2 regions of the Caballeronia grimmiae genome follow, and region 2 is predicted to be linked to the other one. Evidence: riboswitches for the same ligand, from Rfam matches in the RefSeq annotation. Region 2 holds a riboswitch; the other holds the start of a gene.
The links. A riboswitch is a leader RNA that binds a small molecule or an ion and turns the genes downstream of it on or off. The one in region 2 is predicted to bind cobalamin.
Positions count from the first base shown of each region.

Region 1: linked by a shared signal. The riboswitch ahead of LDZ21_RS10600 (TonB-dependent receptor plug domain-containing protein) and the one ahead of cobG (precorrin-3B synthase) in region 2 are both predicted to bind cobalamin.

Region 1 covers NZ_CP084271.1:2,204,342-2,215,259, reverse strand. Annotated here, with positions in the region: gene LDZ21_RS10655 (leucyl aminopeptidase) at 1-1,241, shown strand, start outside; gene LDZ21_RS10650 (DNA polymerase III subunit chi) at 1,250-1,666, shown strand; gene LDZ21_RS10645 (DUF2486 family protein) at 1,738-2,088, shown strand; gene ilvD (dihydroxy-acid dehydratase) at 2,164-3,837, opposite strand; gene LDZ21_RS10635 (LysR family transcriptional regulator) at 3,944-4,900, shown strand; gene lgt (prolipoprotein diacylglyceryl transferase) at 4,940-5,836, shown strand; gene LDZ21_RS10625 (SIMPL domain-containing protein) at 5,848-6,573, opposite strand; gene LDZ21_RS10620 (EVE domain-containing protein) at 6,641-7,111, opposite strand; RNA gene ssrS (6S RNA) at 7,178-7,359, opposite strand; gene LDZ21_RS10610 (cell division protein ZapA) at 7,477-7,791, opposite strand; gene LDZ21_RS10605 (hypothetical protein) at 7,788-8,177, opposite strand; cobalamin riboswitch at 8,372-8,672, shown strand; gene LDZ21_RS10600 (TonB-dependent receptor plug domain-containing protein) at 8,758-10,623, shown strand; gene LDZ21_RS10595 (FecCD family ABC transporter permease) at 10,648-10,918, shown strand, end outside.
Region 2 covers NZ_CP084272.1:511,957-522,874, reverse strand. Annotated here, with positions in the region: gene LDZ21_RS16015 (TerC family protein) at 149-910, shown strand; gene LDZ21_RS16010 (DUF4186 domain-containing protein) at 931-1,338, opposite strand; gene cobM (precorrin-4 C(11)-methyltransferase) at 1,344-2,069, opposite strand; gene LDZ21_RS16000 (cobalt-precorrin-6A reductase) at 2,066-2,800, opposite strand; gene LDZ21_RS15995 (cobalt-precorrin-5B (C(1))-methyltransferase) at 2,797-3,894, opposite strand; gene cbiE (precorrin-6y C5,15-methyltransferase (decarboxylating) subunit CbiE) at 3,926-5,134, opposite strand; cobalamin riboswitch at 5,218-5,408, shown strand; gene cobG (precorrin-3B synthase) at 5,528-6,742, shown strand; gene LDZ21_RS15980 (precorrin-8X methylmutase) at 6,735-7,361, shown strand; gene LDZ21_RS15975 (precorrin-2 C(20)-methyltransferase) at 7,358-8,086, shown strand; gene cobJ (precorrin-3B C(17)-methyltransferase) at 8,074-9,702, shown strand; gene LDZ21_RS15965 (vWA domain-containing protein) at 9,681-10,253, opposite strand; gene LDZ21_RS15960 (magnesium chelatase ATPase subunit I) at 10,367-10,918, opposite strand, start outside.

The DNA.
Region 1 (10,918 bases), on a different replicon from region 2:
CGGCATGGCGCGTGATCCTCGGCACGAAGATCGGCCAAGTCACCTTCACGCTCGCTCAACTGCCGATTCTCGAACGCACCGGCGACTGGGGCGTGCGCGCGGCCATCCTCGCGCTGCGCGAGCTGACCTACAAGTTCTCGCAGATGAAGAGCAAGCCGGAAAACGGCGAGCGCTCGCTCAGAAAGATCGTCTTCAGCATCGATACCGCCGACGAGAAAGCGGCGCGGGTCGCGGCCAAGCAAGGCGTCGCGATCGCGAACGGCATGGACCTCACGCGCGATCTCGGCAATCTGCCGCCGAACGTCTGCACGCCGACCTATCTCGGCCAGACCGCCAAGCAGCTTGGCCGCGACTGGAAGCTCAAGGTCGAAGTGCTCGGGCAGAAGCAGATCGAGGCGCTGAACATGGGTTCGTTCCTGTCGGTCGCGAAGGGATCGGTGCAGCCGCCGCAGTTCATCGTCATGCATTACCAGGGCGCGGGGGAGCCGGTCAAGGCGCGCGGCAAGAATGCGTCGAACGCGTCGAATGCGCCGATCGTGCTCGTCGGCAAGGGCATCACGTTCGATTCCGGCGGCATCTCCATCAAGCCCGGCGAGGCGATGGACGAGATGAAGTACGACATGTGCGGCGCCGGCTCGGTGTTCGGCACGATGCGCGCCGTCGCGGAAATGGGTCTGAAACTGAACGTGATCGGCGTCGTGCCGACCTGCGAGAACATGCCTGCGGGCAACGCATTGAAGCCCGGCGACATCGTCACGGCCATGAACGGCACGACCATCGAAGTGCTCAACACCGACGCCGAAGGCCGCCTCATTCTCTGCGACGCGCTCACTTACGCTGAACGCTTCAAGCCGGCGGCCGTCGTCGATATCGCGACGTTGACGGGCGCGTGCATCATCGCGCTGGGTCATCACAACACGGGCCTCTTCTCGAAGGACGATGCGCTTGCGGGCGAACTGCTCGACGCATCGCGCGAGGCCGTCGATCCGGCGTGGCGTCTGCCGCTCGACGACGAGTATCAGGAGCAGCTCAAGTCGAACTTCGCGGATGTCGCGAACATCGGCGGGCGTCCGGCGGGCAGCGTGACGGCGGCGTGCTTCCTGTCGCGTTTCGCGCAGAACTATCCGTGGGCGCACCTCGATATCGCCGGGACCGCGTGGAAGAGCGGGGCGGCGAAGGGCGCGACGGGCCGGCCGGTGCCGCTGCTGTCGCAATTCCTGATCGATCGCGCGGGGCAGTGAGCGAAACCGTGACGCGCATCGACTTCCATACGAATGTCGGCGATCCGCTCGCCTATGCGTGCCGCCTCGCGCGCAAGGCGTACGCGAGCGGGCGGGCGCTCGTCGTGCTTGCCGAGCCGCAGCGTCTTGCCGCGTTCGACGAGCAGTTGTGGACGTTCGCGCCGCTCGAGTTCGTGCCGCACTGCATGGCCAAGAGCCCGCTCGCGCAGGAAACGCCGGTGGTGCTGGCATCGGATCTCAACGACGTGCCGCATCACCAGGTGCTCGTCAATCTCGGCGCGCCGGTGGCCGCGCAGTTCGCGCGTTTCGAGCGGCTGATCGAGATCGTCGGCAACGAGGGTGACGAACTGGCCGCCGGGCGCGAGCGCTTTCGCTTCTATCGCGATCGCGGCTACGCCATCGAAACGCACAAGCAAGGCGGCTAAGCGAACAGTGCGTGGCGGTGCGCGTGCGTTAGCATCGGCGCACGGAGACCTCTGACGACCCATACAAGACCATGACCGACACCACGAACACGTCCGATTCCTTCGATCCATCCATTCCCGTTCTCACCGATGTCGTCGTGCCCGGCAAGCCGGAATTCGCGCGGGCGGCGACGGCTGACGAAGCGACGGCCGCCTACGAGGCGGAACTCGTCGCGCAACGCTTGCAGGGGCGCGTCACGCAGTTTCTGAACGGCGATGCGCGCGCGCTGATCGAAGCGCGTTGTCAGGACGTGCTGCGCGCACATTCGGCGAGGCTCGTGCAGGACATCACGCGCGAAGTGGCGGTCGCGCTGGAAGCGCATATGCGCGAATGGGTGAGCGTCGCGGTGGAAGAGGAGTTGCGGCGGCAGCGGGAGGCTTGAGCGGGACGAAGTTCAAAAGACAAAGGGGCGCATGTGCGCCCCTTTGTTATTGCGTGCTACGGATTGCGACGTCGATCAGCCCGTCACCGCCCCGCGATTCGCCGGCAACGCCAGCGTGGCGTACTTTGCCAGCACGCCGCGCGTATAACGCGGGGCCGGCTTCTTCCACGCCGCACGCCGACGCGCAATCTCCGCGTCGTCCACGTTCAGTTGCAGCAGCAGCTTGTGGGCATCGATGGTGATCGAATCGCCCTCTTGCACGAGACCGATGGTCCCGCCCGCGAACGCTTCGGGCGCGACGTGGCCGACCACCATGCCCCACGTGCCGCCCGAGAAGCGCCCGTCGGTGATGAGACCGACCGATTCGCCCAGACCCTTGCCAATGATCGCCGATGTCGGCGCGAGCATCTCCGGCATGCCGGGGCCGCCTTGCGGGCCGAGATAGCGCAGCACGACGACATCGCCGGCCTTGATCTTGTCCGCGAGAATGGCCTCCATCGCGGTCTGCTCGTCGTCGAACACGCGCGCCGGGCCGGTGATGACCGGGTTCTTCAAGCCGGTGATCTTCGCGACCGCGCCGTCTTCCGCGAGATTGCCGCGCAAAATCGCGAGGTGGCCCTGCTTGTAGAGCGCCTGCTCGATCGGAAAGATCACCTTCTGATCCGCGCGCGGCTTGCCCGGCACGTCCTTCAGTTCCTCCGCGAGCGTGCGGCCGGTGATCGTGATGCAATCGCCGTGCAGAAGGCCTGCGTCGAGCAATATTCTCAGCACTTGCGGGATGCCGCCCGCCTTGTGCAGATCCGTGGCGACGTACTGGCCCGACGGCTTCAGGTCGCAGATGACCGGCACTTTCTTGCGCATGCGCTCGAAGTCGTCGATGGTCCACTCGACTTCCGCCGCGTGCGCGATCGCCAGATAGTGCAGCACCGCGTTGGTCGAACCGCCCGTCGCCATGATCAGCGCGACCGCGTTCTCGATCGACTCCTTCGTGATGATGTCGCGCGGCTTCAGATCCTTCTTGACCGCTTCGACCAGGACGCGCGCTGATTCAGCCGCCGAGTCGACTTTCTCGTCGTCGGGGTTCGCCATCGTCGACGAATACATCAGCGACATGCCGAGCGCCTCGAACGACGAGCTCATCGTGTTGGCGGTGTACATGCCGCCGCACGATCCGGTCGACGGACACGCGTTTTTCTCGACGCCCTTGAAGTCTTCTTCCGACATGCGGCCAGCCGTGAATTCACCGACGGCCTCGAACGACGACACGATGGTCAGGTCCTTGCCCTTCCAGTTGCCCGGACGAATGGTGCCGCCATACACGTAGATGCCCGGCACGTTCATGCGCGCAAGGCCGATCATCCCGCCGGGCATGTTCTTGTCGCAGCCGCCGATCACGACCACGCCGTCCATCCACTGTCCCTGCACGGCAGTCTCGATACAGTCCGCGATCACCTCGCGCGACACGAGCGAGTACTTCATGCCTTCGGTGCCCATCGACATGCCGTCCGAGATCGTCGGCGTGCCAAAAATCTGCGGGTTCGCGTCGGACCGCCTGATCGCGGCGATGGCGGCGTCGGCGAGGCGCTGCAAGCCCGCGTTGCACGGCGTGATGGTGGAATGCCCGTTGGCGATGCCGATCATCGGCTTGTCGAAGTCTTCCTCCTTGTAGCCGAGGGCGTAGTACATCGAACGGTTGGGCGAGCGCGCGACGCCCTGGGTGATGTTTTTCGAGCGGCGATTGAACGGCATGATGGGGGCTCCGTGAGAATTTTTGGTCTAGTGGCCCAAGAATGAAGCGTCGGCTTGTGCCTGTCCAATATATTATTCAAGGCTTATTAGGTCGCAAAACATATCAATGGAAGAGCGGAATCCGCCGATCGAGATGCGCCTGCTGCGCTACTTCGTGACGGTCGCCGAAGAAATGCATTTCGGCCGCGCCGCCGCGCGCCTTGCCATGACGCAGCCGCCCCTCTCGCAAGCCATCCGCGCGCTCGAAGACGCGCTCGGCGTGGCGCTGTTCGCGCGGACGAAGCGCACGGTCGAACTGACGGCGGTCGGCAAGGACTTGCTGCCCGAAGTGCGCCGGCTGCTCGCTTCCGCCGACGCGCTGCGTCCGCTCGCGCAATCGCTCGCGCGAGGCGAGGCGGGCGTGCTGTCGCTCGCCTTCGTCTCGACGGCGGATTACGGCCTGCTGCCCGCGCTGCTGCGCGATTTCGGCGCGCGCTATGCCGGCGTGCGGCTGCAACTGACGGAAGCGACGAGCGACGTGCAGATCGAGGAGCTCGTCGCGGGCCGCATCGATGCGGGCCTCGTCATTCCGCCGCTGCCGCCCCGGCACGCGATGTCGCTGTCGTATCTGCCGATCGCACGCGAACCGCTCGTCGTCGCGATGTCGGCGGAAGCGGCCGCGCAGTTGCAGCAAAGCGCGGCGGAATGGGCCGACACGCCCGTCGACCTGCGCGATCTGGCTGCCGCGCCGCTCGTCGTGTTTCCGAGGCGTCTCGCGCCGGGCTTGTATGACATCATCATGGGTTGCTACGCCGCGGCGGGGCTGACGCCGCGCATCGGGCAAGAGGCGATTCAGATGCAGACTATCGTGAGCCTCGTGTCGGCGGGCATGGGCGTCGCGCTCGTGCCGCAATCGCTGCGGCATCTGCGACGCACGGGCGTGGTGTATCGTCCGTTGCGGCCGGTGGCGGATGCGCCCGTTGTCGAAACGGGGCTCGTGTGGCGCGCGGCGGAGGTGAGCCCGGTGCTTGCCGGGTTCATCGAGATCGTGCGTGCGCGGGCCGCAGCCGTCTCTGCTTTATGATTCGTGCCTGACTTCCCGCTTTGCTTTGACTTTCTTACGATGCTCATACATCCCAATTTCGATCCCGTCGCCATTCATCTCGGACCGCTCGCCGTGCGCTGGTACGGGCTCATGTATCTGGTGGCGTTTATTTCGGCCATCGTCATTGGCCGGCTACGGCTGAAGCTGCCGTTCGTCGCCAATCAGGGCTGGACCGCGAAGGACATCGACGACATGCTGTTCTACGGCGTGCTCGGCACCATTCTCGGCGGGCGCCTCGGCTACGTGGTGTTCTACAAGGCGAGCTACTACCTGTCGCATCCGCTCGATATCTTCAAGGTGTGGGAAGGCGGGATGTCGTTTCACGGCGGCTTTCTCGGCGTGACGCTCGCGATGGTGCTCTTCGCGCATCAGCGCAAGCGCACGTGGCTGCAGGTGACGGATTTCGTCGCGCCGATGGTGCCGCTCGGTCTGGCGGCGGGGCGCCTTGGTAACTTCATCAACGGTGAGCTGTGGGGCCGCGTGACGGACCCGGCCGCGCCGTGGGCCATGCTCTTCCAGCATTCGTCGAACGATGACGCCGTCTGGCTCGCGAAGAATCCGCAACTGGATGCGCAATGGCATCTGAGCGAAGTCTTCCAGCGGTATCAGATGCTGCCGCGCCATCCGTCGCAGTTGTACGAAATCGCGCTCGAAGGCATCGTGCTGTTCATCGTGATCTGGACGTTTTCGCGCAAGCCGCGTCCGATGGGCGCAGTCTCGGCGCTGTTCCTGATCGGCTACGGGCTCGCGCGCTTCACGGTGGAATTCGCACGCGAACCCGACGATTACCTCGGCCTGCTCGCGCTCAATCTCTCGATGGGCCAATGGCTTTCGCTGCCGATGGTCATCGTGGGCATCGTCCTGATGGTGTGGGCGTACAAGCGGCATCGGCGCGTGCCGGCCAACGCCGCCTGAACCGGCGGCGCTTAACGCCCCATCTGCACGGAGCCGGATACGTCGACGGTCACCATCGTCGTGCCGGCTTCGAGCGCCATCGGCGCGGCCATCTTTGCATCGGCGTTCATGCCGCGCGCCTGCATCATCATCACCGGACGCGGCGCCACGCCGCTCTGGCCGACGTTCACTTCCCGGATCGTAAAGCTGCTATAGCCGAACGCCTGCGCTGCGGCCTGTGCCTGCTTGCGGAACGAATCGATGGCCTGCGTCGAGAGCTTCTGCGCAGCGGCGCGCTGGGCTTCCGGCGACAGCGAGAACGTGACGTTGCCGACCTGCATCGACGAACTCATCTTGCCCGCGAGCTTCGAGGCCGCCGCGAAGTCATGCGATTCGAGCACGACTTCCGTGCGTCCGCGCCACGCGGATATCTTGCCGTCGCGATCCGTCGACGGATACACGCTGAACGCGCCGCTCTTCGCGGTGACGCCATCGACGCCCTTTGCTTCGCGCAAGGCGGCTTCGGCACGCTGATTCAGCGTAGTCGTCAGCGATGAAGGATCGGCGGCTTCCTGCTCGTAGAAGAGCGTAATGGTGACGACATCCTGCGGCACTTGCGTGCTGGCCTGAGCCGACAGCGAGAGCACGCCCGAAGGCTGCGGATTGGCGATGACCGTCTGCGCAGCGGCAGTGGCCGAGAAGGTGAGCGCGGCGCTCGACATCGCGAGAGCGAGTGCGGCGGCGATTTTCTTGTTCATCATCGAAGGACTCAGGCCTGTAACGTCGCGCGTTTCGCGACGGCTCTTAGGCGGTCCATTCGCGCCCTTAGTTCCGGTCTCCGGCGAGCCGTTCGGTAATAAAGCGCCACTGCGCTTCGCTGACGGGCGTGATGGACAACCGGTTGCCGCGAGCCAGCACTTGCATGTCCGAAAGCGCATCGTGCGCGCGCAATTCGGCAAGCGGAATGAGCGGCGTCTTCCTGACGAAGCTCACGTCGACGAGCAGCCAGCGCGGCGTTTCCTGCGTGGACTTGGGATCGAAGTAGGGGCTTTTCGAATCGAACTGCGTAGGATCGGGATAGGCCGTCGATGCAACCTTCGCGATGCCCGCGATACCCGGCTCCGGACAGCTCGAATGATAGAAGAGCACGCCGTCGCCAATTTGCATCTGATCGCGCATGAAGTTGCGCGCCTGATAGTTGCGCACGCCGGTCCACGGCAAGGTTTTCTTCGGCGCGTGCGCGAGATGATCGATGCTCGCTTCGTCCGGTTCGGACTTCATCAGCCAGTAGCGCATGAGGAGAGCGGGAAGAATCGGCGATGCAAATAAAAACGGCATCGGATAAACCGATGCCGTCTGGATAAGGTCCCCGCCTCAGCCGCTAGGCCGGCATCCTGAACCTGGGTTCAAGATTGGTCGCGGTAAGCAACACTTCGGGTACATCAGACTAGTGACGCGCGCGCCCGTGTTACAAGGTTCCGCAACCGTGCCAATGTGACATTGGTTCAAGGAATATATGACCTTGGCGCACCAGGCAGGGAAACCTCACTCTACACCAATCATTTGCCTTGTGCAGCCCCTGCGCCGTGATCGCGCAGTATCTTTTTTTGATTGACACCGCGAGGCTGATTAGATCAGCGCATCATGCAAACGGCTTGCACTCACTGCACTTCATATTGTGCGATGACCGCGCCGAGCTGCTGGTTCATCGAATGCACCGTGCGGCGAATTTCTTCGGCGGGGAAGGCTTCGCCATGACGCACGCTTTCCTGCAGCCGAAGCAATTCGGACGCCAGCGACAGCGCGGCCATCACCGCGATGCGATCCGTGCCGCGCACGCTGCTGGCATTGCGGATCTTGTTCATTTCGGCGTCGACGCGGGCGACTGCTTCGCGCAATGCGGCTTCCGTTTCCGGCGAGCACGCGAGGCGATACGGCTGCCCGAGGATGGATACTTCGATCTGCGTGGTCGTCATGCCTTCTCTCCGTGATGATGTTCGCCGTGCATCTCTTCAGCATGCGCATGTTCGGGCTGCGCGTCGCGCGATGCCTGCGATTCGGCGTTGAGAAGGTCGAGCTGATTGTCGCTTTCGGCGTGATGCGTTTTGCCGCGCGGCAGCTTCTCGAGGATTGCGTTGAGGCGCACCTGTGCGTCGTCGATCTTCGCGGAAAGCGAGTCGCGCTCGGCTTGCAATGCGTCGCGCTCGCTTCGCACCTGCACGAGCTCGGCCTGAACGCCCGCGTAGTCGGCGCGCAATTGTTCGATTTGCGCTTCGAGCGCGAGACGCGCCTGATGGTGGCGCTCGCTGATCTGGATCAGCCGGCCGATGTTTCCTGACAGTGATTCGAGTTCGTTGAGCATGTGCTGCGTCCTCTAAAGACCTGGCATTTTAGCGCGGTTCAAAGCAGCTTCCGATAATTGTCTCGTTTCGAGACGTAACAACCCCGGAACATGCGCGCATCGCGATGCATTTGTGTGTGGAAAGAGCGAGCGTGCGTGTTCATTGCAGGGTGCCGGGCACGGCGCGCGTTCTTGACGGCCCCGATGCCCGCTCCTACACTTGCCGCACTTTTGGTGCTCGCGTCCGCTTCTCTCGCGGATGCAGTCAAACGGGAAACAGGGAGCGAAGTCCACGGCGCATGACCGGGACGCGCCAACCTGTGCTGCCCCCGCAACGGTAAGCGACCGCAACGCAAGTTGCAAGTCGTCCCTCGCGCGTTTCTCGCGTCGCATCGCATGGTTCGTCGGCATGCGGCACGCCCTGCAAGAAACGTGTCGACGCCACTGCGCGCCATGCGCGGGAAGGCGGGACGAAGCGTCGCCAGCCCGGATACCGGCCAATCGTCCAGCGCGTCCATGTCATCGGCATAGTGGCGCGCGCGTCGCGCACAGACCTCGCGGGGAGCGGGGCACGCGCCAGCCCCGAACTGGATTTTCAAGCATGGTTTCATCTCCGTCCGGCATGAAGCGTCGCGCCGTTTGCGTGGCATCGTGCGCGGCGTTCAGCGCGCTGCCCGTGCAATCCGCTCATGCCGATACCGCCGCGCAAACGCTCGCGCCGGTCGTCGTTACGGCGACGCGCACCGCGCAGCCGCTCGCCGATTCGCTCCCGCAAACGTCGCTCTTCGACGAGCAGGACATCGCCGACACCAACGCTCGCGACGTGCTCGGCCTGATCGCGCTCGCGCCCGGCGTACAGGTCACACGAAACGGCGGGCCGGGCGCGAACTCGGGCGTGTACATACGCGGCGCGGCGTCGTCGCAATCGCTCGTGCTGATCGATGGCGTGCGTGTCGAGTCGGTATCGCTCGGCGCGGCGCAGCTGTCGCAAATGATGCTCGATGAGACCGGCCGCGTCGAAGTGGTGAACGGCAATGTATCGGCGTTGTATGGATCGAATGCGATCGGCGGCGTCGTGCAAATCTTCACGAAAGAGGGCGATGCCCACCCGCCGCGCTTTCACTTCGAAGCCGAGTACGGCAGCTATCGCACGCAGCGTCAGTCGGCGGGCGTCGACGGCGCGCTCGATGCCGAGGGCCGCACTACCTTCAGCCTGAACGTGTCCCGCGAAAAGACCGACGGCTTCTCGTCGATCGATCCGGCGCTCGCGCCCGGTGCGAATCCGAACGCGAACGGTTATCTGAACGAAAGCGTCGCCGCGACGCTGCGCCACAAGTTCACCGACAAGTGGGATGCGGGCGTGCGCTTCCTGCAATCGAACGGCGTCGACAGCTTCGACGATGCATACGGCACCCCGGCCGACATCAACAAGACGCACGACCGCGTGCGTTCGGCTTCAGTGTTCGCGAACGGCAGGCTCACCGACCGCTGGACCACGCACTTCACCATCGCGCAGGGACAGGACCGCGCGAACATCGAGCAGAACGGCGTGTATACGAGCCGATTCAACTCGGAGAATCATCAGTACCTCTGGCAAAACGACTTCAGGCTCACCGATGCCCACAAGCTGCTGTTCGGCTATGAGCATCTCGATCAGTCGCTCGATTCGGATCAACTGAGCGCGCCCGATCGTCACGTCAATTCGGTGTTCGCGGGCTACGTGGGGCGCTTCGGTCGGAGCGAAGTGCAGGCGAACGTGCGACACGACCAGTACTCCGATTTCGGCGGCGCGAACAGCTACTATCTCGGCTACGCGTACAAGTTCGACGCTCACTGGCGCGCGAGCGCGAGCTATGCGGCGTCGTTCCGCGCACCGAGCTTCGACGACCTCTACTATCCGTTCAGCGGCAATGCGTCGATTCAGCCTGAGCGCAGCCATTCGGTCGAGGCCGCGTTGCAATATGCATCGGACGCAGTGGGCGTGGTGCGCGTGACGGCGTTTCAGACGCGCTATTCGAATCTGATCGACTACGTATCGGACGGCAGCGGCTTCTATATCGCGCAGAACGTGGGACGCGCGAAGGTGCAGGGCGTCGAGGGATCGTGGGCGGGGCATGTGGGCGCCACCGATATCCGCGCGGGCGTCACGTTCCAGAATCCCGTCGACGAGACGAATCACGAAGAACTGACGAGGCGTGCGCGGCGCTTTGCATCGCTGTCGGCGCATCGTTCGATCGGACGATGGCGCGTGGGTGGCGAGTGGATTGTGAGCGGCGCGCGCAGCGATTACGATTCGACGCTCGCGGGCTACGGCGTCGTGAACCTGTCCGCGCGCTATGACATTACGAAGTCGTGGTACGTGAGCGCGCGCATCGACAATCTGTTCGACCGGGACTATGAACTCGCTTATTCGTACAACACGCCGCGGCGCGGTGCGTACATCACGCTCGGATGGAATTCGTCGTGAGCGTGGCGTCGTCGCTGGTGAACGATGAACGCTAGCCGTGCCGTCTTCATCTGGCTCGCGCTCGGCGCGATGGCGCTCGCCGCGCTCGCGGCATCGCTTGCGCTCGGCAGCGTCAATCTGCCGATGTCGCGTGCGATCGCTGCGCTGCTGCATGCCCGTTCGGCCACGCCTGATATCGCCGATGACATCGTGCTCACCTTGCGTTTGCCGCGCGCTTTGGCGGGGTTTGCGTCGGGTGCGCTGCTCGCGCTCGCCGGCGCGCTGCTGCAAGTGCTGCTGCGCAATCCGCTCGCGG
Region 2 (10,918 bases):
TTCTGTTTCAAATCCGATCTTTGTCGCTTTTTAGGATATGTGAGAACTTTCTACCCCCGTTCGTCTCGAAAAGTTTTCATCTTGCTTTCAAGCTATGGGCGGACAGGCTAAGATCACGCCCTCTTTCTCACATCAACCACACGCTCGCATGGACTATTTCGCCGCCCTCGTCACCGATCCCGCCGCCTGGGCCGCCCTCGCGACTCTCGTCGTGATGGAGGTCGTGCTCGGCATCGACAACCTGATCTTCATCTCGATCCTCACCAACAAGCTGCCCCTCGCCCATCGGGAGCGCACGCAGCGCATCGGCATCGGACTTGCGCTGGTGATGCGGCTCGGCCTGCTCGGCACCGTCGCGCTGATCGTGCGGCTCACGGCGCCGATCTTCGAGGCATTTGGTCACGGCTTCTCATGGCGCGACCTGATCCTCATTGCGGGCGGCGTCTTCCTCGTCTGGAAGGCGACGACGGAAATCCACCATCACGTTTCGCACGACGATAACGACGCCGGCCCCGCGACAGGCGGCACGCTCACGCCGTTGTCCGCGATCGGCCAGATTCTCGTCCTCGACCTCGTGTTTTCCATCGACAGCATCGTGACGGCGGTGGGCATGACCGAGCACATTCCGATCATGTTCATCGCGGTGATTGCGGCGGTGACGGTGATGCTGTTCGCGGCGGGGCCGCTGTCGCGGTTCATCGAGCGCAATCCGACCATCGTGATGCTCGCACTGGGCTTCCTGCTCGTGATCGGGATGACGCTGATCGCCGAAGGTTTCGGCTCGCACGTGCCGAAGGGCTACATCTATGCGGCGATGGCCTTCTCCGCGCTGGTCGAAGGGCTGAACATGCTGGCGCGCAAGGCGAACAGCAAGCGCCGGAGTCAGGCCCCGCACGAAGCGAAGCATTGAGCGCGTCGCGGGCGATGCGGCTAGAACGGCAATTCGCGCTGCGGGTTGTCGTTCGCGGCCGCTTCGGGCGTAAGCGGTAAGGGCTGCGCACGCAACCATCGCCCGATTGCGTCGACGACATGACGGCGCTCGGCTTCGTCGAGCGCCTTGCCCGCCGCGATGCCATGCCACTTCGCGAGACACGTCCTGCAGCACGTCGCGGTTGCGTGCTGCGCGATGAACACCGGATGCCCGCGAAACGGCGTCTGCTTGCCGTCGTTCGGCGGCGCTTGCGGCGCAAGACGCTTGCCGATCAACTCGTCCGCCTGCGCGAGCACCGTTTCGATTCCGCGCTCGCGCAAGTACCGCCCTTCCCGCACGCCCAGCGCAAAACGCCGGCGAAACGCCGATTTCCCGAGTGCTTCGAACACGGCGTCGAGGTCGCGCATTCGATTCAGTCCTTCCCGTACAACGTGGAATCGGCAAAACCTTCTGCGTCCAGCACGCGCCCGACGATGATCATTGCAGTGCGCTCCATGCCTGCTGCGCGCACCTTCTGCGCGATATCCGCAAGCGTGCCCTTCACGCGCTCCTCGTCCGGCCAACTCGCGCGGAACACGACAGCGACTGGACAATCCTCGCCATAGTGCGGCACGAGATCGGCGACGATCCGCTCGATATAACGCACGCCCAAATGAATCGCGAGCGTTGCGCGATGACGCGCGAGGTCCGCGAGCGATTCTCCCGGCGGCATCGACGTCTTCGTGGCATAGCGCGTCAGGATGACGGTCTGCGAGATACCGGGCAGCGTGAGTTCGCAACCGAGCGCCGCCGCCGATGCCGCCGTCGCCGTCACGCCGGGCACGATTTCATAAGGAATCCCGATCTGTTCGATACGTCGAATCTGTTCGCCGATTGCGCCGTAAAGCGATGGATCGCCGGAATGCACGCGCGCCACGTCTTGGCCGTTGTCGTGCGCCTGCTTCAGAAGCGCGACGATTGCATCGAGGTCGAGTTCGGCCGTATTGACGATACGTGTCGCGCGATGCCCCGACAACACGGCGTCAGGCACCAGCGATCCGGCATAGAGAATCACCGGGCACGTGCGAATCAGCCTTTGCCCTTTGACGGTGATGAGTTCGGGATCGCCCGGTCCTGCGCCGATGAAGTAGACGGTCATTGGGTGTTCGTGTCGAAAGCGAGCAGCGCATCCAGCGCGCTCGCGGGGTCGTCGAATTCGCGCTCGACCGCGGGCAGCGAGGGACGCGCGAGCATCACGACGGGCAGCCCTCTTTCGCGCGCCACGGCGAGCTTGGCTTCCGTCGCCTTGCCGCCGCTGTTCTTGCTGACGATCACGTCGATGCGCGCCGCATCGAAGAGCGCACGTTCGCCGGCGATATCGAACGGGCCGCGTGCGTCGATGATATCGGCGCGCGCGTTGCCTTCGTGCGGATCGAGACAGCGGATGGTCCAGTGCTGCGACGCGGGAATCTCATCGAGATGCGCAAGCGGCTCGCGGCCGAGCGTGAACAGTGGCCGATGAAACGCCGCGATTCCTTCGACGATGCCGCGCCAGTTCGCCGCCTCACGCCAGTCGTCGCCGGGTTGGCACTGCCATGCGGGACGCCGCACGGCCCAGAGCGGAATGCCGGCAGCCGTGCACGCCTCGCGCGCATGACGGCTCATTTGCGCGGCATAGGGATGCGTCGCATCGACGACGAGCGCGATATCGTTTGCGTGCAGATAGCCGATCAGTCCCGCCACGCCGCCGAATCCGCCGACGCGCACTTCGCACGCCAGATCGGCAGGCACGCGCGCGAGGCCCGCGATGCTGTAGACATGCGGTTTCGTTAGCCGGCGCGCGATGGCGAGCGCATCGCCCGTTCCGCCCAGCATCAAGACACGCTTCATACTGCGCTTCCCACGATCACCCCTTGCCTGTCGATGGCGAACGTCTCCACGACGATGCCTTGCGGCACCACAGCACGCGCAACGTCACGCGCCCGCGCGCAGACGACATCGCCGAGTTCGATGCTCTCGGCGCGTGCCAGCTTTAACGCTTCCTGACTCGTATTCGCCGCGCGAATCGCGGATTGCAGCGCATCACTTGCACCGGCATCGGCGGCCCACACCGCGAGCAGGGTCAAGTCGATACTCGAACTGCGGCTATGCAGGTCCATGTGTCCCGCCGCGAGCTTGCTCAGCTTCCCAAAGCCACCGCATAAACTGAGCTTCTCGACCGGCGCGCGTCGCAAGTGCTTCAACACCGCGCCCGCGAAATCGCCCATTTCGATCAGCGCGATATCGGGCATGCCGTAGCGCGCGCGCATCGCGTCTTCGCTCTGGTTGCCCGTGCATCCCGCGATATGCCGCACACCGTTGGCCCGCGCGACGTCGATGCCCTGATGAATCGACGCGATATACGCCGAACACGAAAACGGCCTGACGATGCCGGTCGTGCCGAGTATCGACAAGCCGCCGACGATACCGAGCCGCGGGTTCATGGTTTTCTGCGCGAGCGCCGCGCCATTTTCGACACCGATGGTCACGTCGAAGCCACCCGCATAGCCTGCGATGGCCGCGAGTCGTTCGAGGTGCCCGGTCATCATCTGACGAGGAACGGGGTTGATCGCCGGTTCGCCGATCGCGAGCGCAAGTCCCGCGCGCGTCACGGTGCCGACGCCCGGCCCGGCATGAAAGCGCACGCCCGCATCCGCCGACAGTCGCACGCGCGCGAACACCAGCGCGCCGTGCGTGACGTCGGGATCGTCGCCGGCATCCTTGATGACGCCGGCTTCCGCTTCATCGCGCTGGCCCTCGATCAGGCGGCAGAATTCGAGCTTCATCGTGACGTGCTGGCCCCGTGGCAACACGATCGCGGCGCGTTCGCTTGCTTCGCCCGTCAACAAGAGACGCGCAGCCGCGAGACTCGTGACGGTCGCGCAGCTTCCGGTGGTATAGCCGCTTCTCAGCGGCGCGGGGGCGTCGGGCGTTTCGTCGCGCATGCGTCGAATGGAACGATATAGTTAGGAACGCTCACGACTTGGAAACATGCAGCAAGGTGATCGGCAACGCTTGCCGCCACGTATCGAAGTTGCCGAGCGGCTCGGCGTGCGCGACGCTCACGCGCGTCAGTTCGCCACCGTGCCGCGCGCGCCAGTCGACGAGCGCCGCTTCGCTCTGCAAGGTCACCGCGTTGACGATAAGACGGCCGCCCTGCCGCAGCCGCGACCAGCAGGCATCGAGCACGCCGGGCGCGGTCGCCCCTCCGCCGACGAATACCGCATCCGGTGCGGGAAGGCCATCGAGCGCAGCGGGCGCTTCGCCCTTCACGAGCCTGAGCGTCGGCACGCCGAGCGCATCGCGGTTGTGCTCGATGAGACGCTGCCGCCCTTCATTCGCTTCGATCGCAATTGCGCGGCACGCCGGATGCGCGCGCATCCATTCGATGCCGATCGAACCGCAGCCCGCGCCCACGTCCCATAGCAATTCGCCGGGCTGCGGCGCGAGACGCGCGAGCGTGATGGCGCGCACATCGCGCTTGGTGAGCTGGCCATCGTGACGATAGGCTTCGTCGGGCAGACCGGGCGTGAGCGGCGGGCCGGCGTGGCCTGCGTGCGTCCTGCAGTCGATCGCCACGAGATTGAGCGCAGCGACTAACGGCTCGCGCCAATCGTCCGCACGTTCGTCGATGCGGCGCTCGCCGATACCGCCGAGATGCTCGAACACGCTCATGCGGCTTGCGCCGAAGCCATGCACGGTCAGCAACGATGCGATAGCCGCGGGCGTCGAGCCATCGGCGCTCAGCACGAGAAGGCGCGCGCCGCGAAACGTATGGGCGAGCAGTTCCGCGACCGGACGCCCGACGAGCGATACGCACTGTGCATCCTGCAACGCCCAGTGCAGGCGCGCCGCTGCGAGCGACAGCGAGGAAGGCGCGGGAATCACGCGCATTTCATCGGGCGAAAGCTCGCGTGCGAGCGTGGCGCCGACGCCGAAGTGCATCGGGTCGCCGCTTGCGAGCACGCATACTCGCGTGCCGCGCGTGCGTTCCGCGAGCACGGCATCGATGGAAAAGGGTTTGGGCCACGGCGCGCGGCGCGCCGCGATACGTGCGGGCAGAAGCGCGAGATGACGCTCGCCACCGTGGATCGAACCGGCTTCGATGAGCGCGCGACGTGCCGCGCGGCTCAGGCCATGCCAGCCGTCTTCGCCAATGCCCACCACGGTCAGCCAGGTCGACATGTGCCGTTCCCTCCTTGCGGTTCGCTGCGTGCATCACGAGAAAACTGCATGCACGAAGCGGTCTGATGGTCGATAAAAGCGGGCATAATACAACGTCCGTCGGTGCCTGCCAGGGTAAAACCTGAAGGGCCTAACAGGGAACACAGCAAAACTGTGGCTGCCCCCGCAATTGTACGCAGCGAGTCCGCGCTCCACTGCCACTGGTTTATACCGGGAAGGCCGGCGCGGATGGCGACCTGCCAGCCAAGAGACCTGCCGACGCCAGAATCAACGCTTATTTCGCGCGAGCCCGCCGGGCGGGGTGTACCGGTCTGTTCATGGCGCGATACCGCATCCGTTACGCTTTTGAACGCACATTCTTCGACATCGCGGCCATCGGCTTGTCCGGGCCTCATGCGCATCGTGCCCGCACGAGACGGCGGCCTCGCCCGCTTGCGTCTCATCGGCGGCGAACTGAGCGCGCATGCAGCGCATGCGGTTGCACGCGCCGCCGTGCTTTGCGGTTCGGGCGTCATCGACGTGACGAACCGGGCCAATCTGCAACTGCGCGGCATCCGCGACGATGCCCACGCGGAACTCATCGATAGCGCCTTGAACGCCGGCCTCGGTCCGCAGGCGGAAGGCGGCGACGATATCCGCAACGTCATGCTAAGCCCGCTCGCCAACGACGCGACGCGCACGCTCGCCGCCAGCATCATTGCCGCGATGCAAAACGATGCCGCGCTACACGCGTTATCGCCGAAATTTTCGCTGCAACTGGATGGCGGCGAATCGCTCGCCATGCTCGATCATAGGCATGATGTGTGGCTCTCTGCACTCGATGGCGGCGCGCGTTTTGCGTTCGGTTTTGCAGGGTCGATGCCGCATCACGTCGAACATGCGCCCGCGCTTGGCGGCGTTGCACGCGATGATGCCGTGGGTTTTGTGATTGCAGTGTTGCATGCGTTTCTGGCACAGGCGACGCAACAGGAACATCGCATGCGCGAGGTGCTTGCACGCATCAGCGTTGCGCGCTTTCTCGATGCGCTTTCCTTCGATGCCGCATGCACGACATGGCGGCGTGCGCCGTCCGATGCGTCGCTGCGTCTGGGCGCACACGCAATGCCCGAACACGATGCATGGTACGTCGGCGCACAACCGCCGCTTGGCCGTCTGGATGCGGCGACGCTCGACGCGCTCGCTGATCTCGCGTCATCGCATGCGCAGGGGCGGCTCATTTTCACGCCGTGGCAAAGTGTAGTGCTGCCCGGCGTCGCAATGCAGGACACGCGATACGTGATAAATCGCCTCGATGCGCTCGGCCTCGTCACCGACGCGCGCCATCCGCTTGCGCGACTCATCGCATGTACAGGATCGGCCGGCTGCGCCAAAAGCCACGCCGACACCAAAGCCGATGCGCACCGCCTCGCGCCGCTGTTGCCACCGAATACATACGTGCACTTGAGCGGTTGCGATCGTTCGTGCGCGGCGGCGCATCCGGTTGAAGTAACGCTGTTCGCGGTCGGAACCGGCCGCTATGACGTGCATCAGCAGGCACAGTGCGTCGCGCACGATCTTTCCATCGAAGAGGCGGCCGCATGGCTTGCCTGGAGACATGCCGATGCTTGACTACATTCGCGACGGCGCCGAAATCTATCGTCAGTCGTTTGCGACGATTCGCGCCGAAGCCAACCTGAGCGCCATTCCTTCCGATATTGAGAAGGTCGCCGTGCGTTTGATCCATGCGTGCGGCATGACCGATATCGTCGATGACTTGCGTTCTTCTCCCGGTGCAGGCGATGCGGGCCGCGCGGCGCTTGCTGCGGGCGCACCCATTCTCTGCGATGCACGCATGGTCGCGGAAGGCATCACGCGCGCACGCCTTCCCGCCGATAACCGCGTGATCTGCACGCTCGGCGATGCATCCGTGCCCGAACGCGCCCGTGCAATGAACAACACGCGATCCGCCGCCGCGCTCGAGCTATGGAGGCCGCATCTGGAAGGCGCGATCGTCGCGATCGGCAATGCGCCGACCGCCCTCTTTCATCTACTCGACATGATCGATGACGACGCACTGAAACCCGCGCTCATACTGGGCTTTCCGGTTGGTTTCATCGGCGCGGCGGAATCCAAGGCGCTGCTTGCGTCCGACAGCCGCGGCGTGCCTTACGTCGCCTTGCTCGGACGGCGCGGCGGAAGCGCAATGGCCGCCGCCGCAGTGAACGCACTTGCTTCGGAGACCGAATGATGAGCGGACGACTCTACGGGCTGGGCGTCGGTCCGGGCGATCCTGAACTCATCACGGTCAAGGCGCTGCGGCTGTTGAAGTCCGCGCCGGTGGTAGCTTATTTCGTCGCGAAGGGAAAGAAAGGCAATGCGTTCGGCATTATCGAGTCGCATCTCGACGATACACAAACGCGCCTGCCGCTCGTTTATCCGGTCACGACGGAAGCGCTCGAACCGCCGCTTTGCTACGAAACCATCATCAGCGCGTTCTACGATGAATCCGCACTCGCCATCGCCGATCATCTCGAAGCGGGGCGCGATGTCGCGGTGATCTGCGAAGGCGATCCCTTTTTCTACGGCTCGTACATGTATCTGCACGACCGCCTGGCCGGACGCTTCGACGCGCATGTGGTCCCCGGCGTGTGCTCGATGCTAGGCGGCGTATCGGTGCTTGGCGCGCCGCTCGTGTATCGCAATCAAAGTCTCAGCGTCCTTTCGGGCGTGCTGCCCGAAGAGGAACTTCGGCGCAAGCTCGAATCGTCGGATGCGGCCGTCGTCATGAAACTCGGACGCAACTTCGAGAAAGTGCGCCGCGTCCTGATCGAACTCGGGCTGGACAAGCGCGCGCTTTATGTCGAACGCGCGACGATGGCGAATCAACGCATCGTCCCGCTCGATGAAGTCGATCCGATGGCGTCGCCTTATTTCTCGCTGCTCGTCGTGCCGGGGAAAAAATGGCAGGCGTGAAGACGCATTCGACGCTTGCCATCGTCGTGCTCGGTGAAAGCGGGATGCACACTGCGCGCCGCATTCAGGCGCAATACGCCGGATCGCTCGTGCATGGTCTTGCGGGCCGCGTGGACGCTGATCGTGCTTACGAGAATTTCGGCACGCATCTGCGTTCGCTCTATGCATCCGATACGCCGATCGTCGCGCTATGTGCCGCGGGAATCCTGATTCGTGCACTTGCGCCCTGCCTGAGCGACAAGCAAGCCGAACCGCCCGTGCTGGCCGTCGCGCAGGACGGCAGCGCGGTGGTGCCGCTCCTCGGCGGCATGAGCGGCGTCAACGTGCTTGCTAAGGAAATCGCTGCTGCGCTCGACGTGAAACCAGCGATTACGACAAGCGGCGAATTGCGCTTCGGCACATGCCTGCTTGCGCCGCCGGAAGGATATGCGCTGGCCGATATCGAGCGCGGCAAGCGCTTCGTATCCGACTTGCTCGCGGGCGAAACGACGCGCATAGAAGGTCATGCACCCTGGCTCGATCACGCCGATCTTCCGCGCAGTGCCGATGCGCGCCTCGCGGTGCGCGTCACGCCGCATATCGATGAACACGACGATGCGCTCGTGATTCATCCGCGCTGCGTGGTGGCGTGGGTGCATGACGTGAGCGGTCCTGTCGCAGAACGCGTGCGTGACGCGTTACGTGCACACCGCTTGTCCCCGCTTGCGCTCGCAGCACTCGTCGCACCGACGCACGCGATGGCTCGCGATGCCCTCGCCGATGCCGCCAGCGCACTCGACGTGCCGCTGCGTTTCAGCGACGCGATGCCTTCGCAAGACATCGGCATCACCGTGGCGGACGGCCCTGTCGATGTGCAAACCATTGGCCGCGCACGCGGGATGCTGACCGTAATCGGCCTGGGCCCGGGCAACGCGGATCTGATGACGCCCGCATCGAAGGCCGCGCTCATCGCCGCGCAGGACGTGCTCGGCTATGAAACGTATCTGCGCATGGCGGGACCGTATCGCGCCGATCAATGCGTGCATATGAGCGACAACCGCGAAGAGTTGCAACGCGCGCGCCATGCTTTCGAACTCGCGAGCGCCGGACGCAACGTGGTCGTCGTTTCATCGGGCGATCCGGGCGTATTCGCGATGGCCGCCGCCGTGCTCGAAGCATTGGAAGAAGGCTGCGCGACTCATCCCGAATGGAACGCGGTCAAGCTGACCATTTTGCCGGGCGTATCCGCGTCCCTCGCGACGGCCGCACGCGCGGGCGCACCGCTCGGCCATGACTTCTGCGTGCTGTCGCTATCGGACAACCTGAAGCCTTGGGACGTGATCGAGAAACGAATCACACATGCATGCGAAGCCGATCTCGTGATGGCGTTCTACAACCCGCTATCGAAGGCGCGGCCCTCGCAGTTCGATCGCGCGATGAGCATCGTGCGGCAGTATCGCGATGCAGCGACGCCCGTCGTGCTCGGCCGCGACGTGGGACGTCCCGCTGAGACGATCCGCACGGTCACGCTGGGCGAGCTGCACGGCGGCCTCGTCGATATGCGCACGATGGTGATCGTCGGTTCATCGCGAACACGCAGCTTCGGCGACTGGGTCTATACGCCGCGCTGGTATTGAAGCAGCGCATCCGCCGATACGCATTGCGCTCCCCACGACACCGCCAACGCCTCAGCCCCGCCGACACGCACGAGTCCATCCTCGAAATCCACGACGATGATGCGATCCGCAAAAGAAGGCGCGGCGGGCCGCTCGTTCACGCGGCCATCGGTCAGCAGCCATAGCCAGCGCCGTTGATCGGGCCTGCGCCGTGCAGCGCGCGCAAGCACCGTTGCCGCGCTCGCCATGCCGAGCGTGAGCGGCGTACCGCCTCCGCCGCCGATCGGCGCAATCCATCGCTCGTTGAACCAATGCGCCGCGCCCGGCTGACGGCGCACTTCGGCGCGGCCGCCGCCGAAGCACACCAGCGCAACCTCAGCGCGCTCGCGATAAGCGCGGTCGAACAGCGCGATCAACATGCCTTTGGCGCGTGCGAGACGTTCGCCGCCTAGCATCGAGCCGGAGCAATCGAGCACGAAGCAATGCAACGCGCTCGCGTCGCCATCGGTGTGGCGAAAGCGCAAATGTGCCGCATGAAAAGGCGCGGCGCGCTTCGCTCGCAGCGTCCCTATCCAGTCGATGCGTGCGCTGTCCGCGCCATCGTGAGTACGGTAGTGGCCCCGCGAACGCGCGTTCTGCCATCGAAGACGATGCGCTTGCGCATCGGCGTCGAGCCTTCGATGGCTCAGGCTTTTTTTTCGGCGAGCGGCCTGACTTGCTTGATCTTCGCGGCGCCAACCGGCTCGGGCGGCACGTAGCCCCACTCGCCATCCTGTGCGCTCGCGCCGTTTGCCTGACGAGGCGGCATCTCTTGCGGCGCTCTTTGCGGCTGCGCGTCCTGCTCACGGCGTCGATGACGCAACACCGCTTCGGCCACGCATTCGACATGCTTCGTCTCGACGCGATGCGCGCCTTCGAGCGCCGCGAGCGCACGCGCCGCCCGTAGCATCACGAGGTCCGCGCGCAAGCCATCCACTTGCGCGGCGATACAAAGCTCGCTGACGCGCGCATGAACGGCATCGTCGAAATCGTAGTGGTTCAGCGCGGCGCGCGCGGCATCGATACGTTCGCCGAGCGCCGCCTGGTTGTCCGCATGGAGCACACGAAATGCCTCGGGATCCGTATCGAATGCAAGACGCGACTTGACGATTCTCTGTCGCACGTTCGCATCGAAACAATTGTCCAGTTCCACCGCGAGCCCGAAGCGGTCCAGCAATTGCGGACGCAGTTCGCCTTC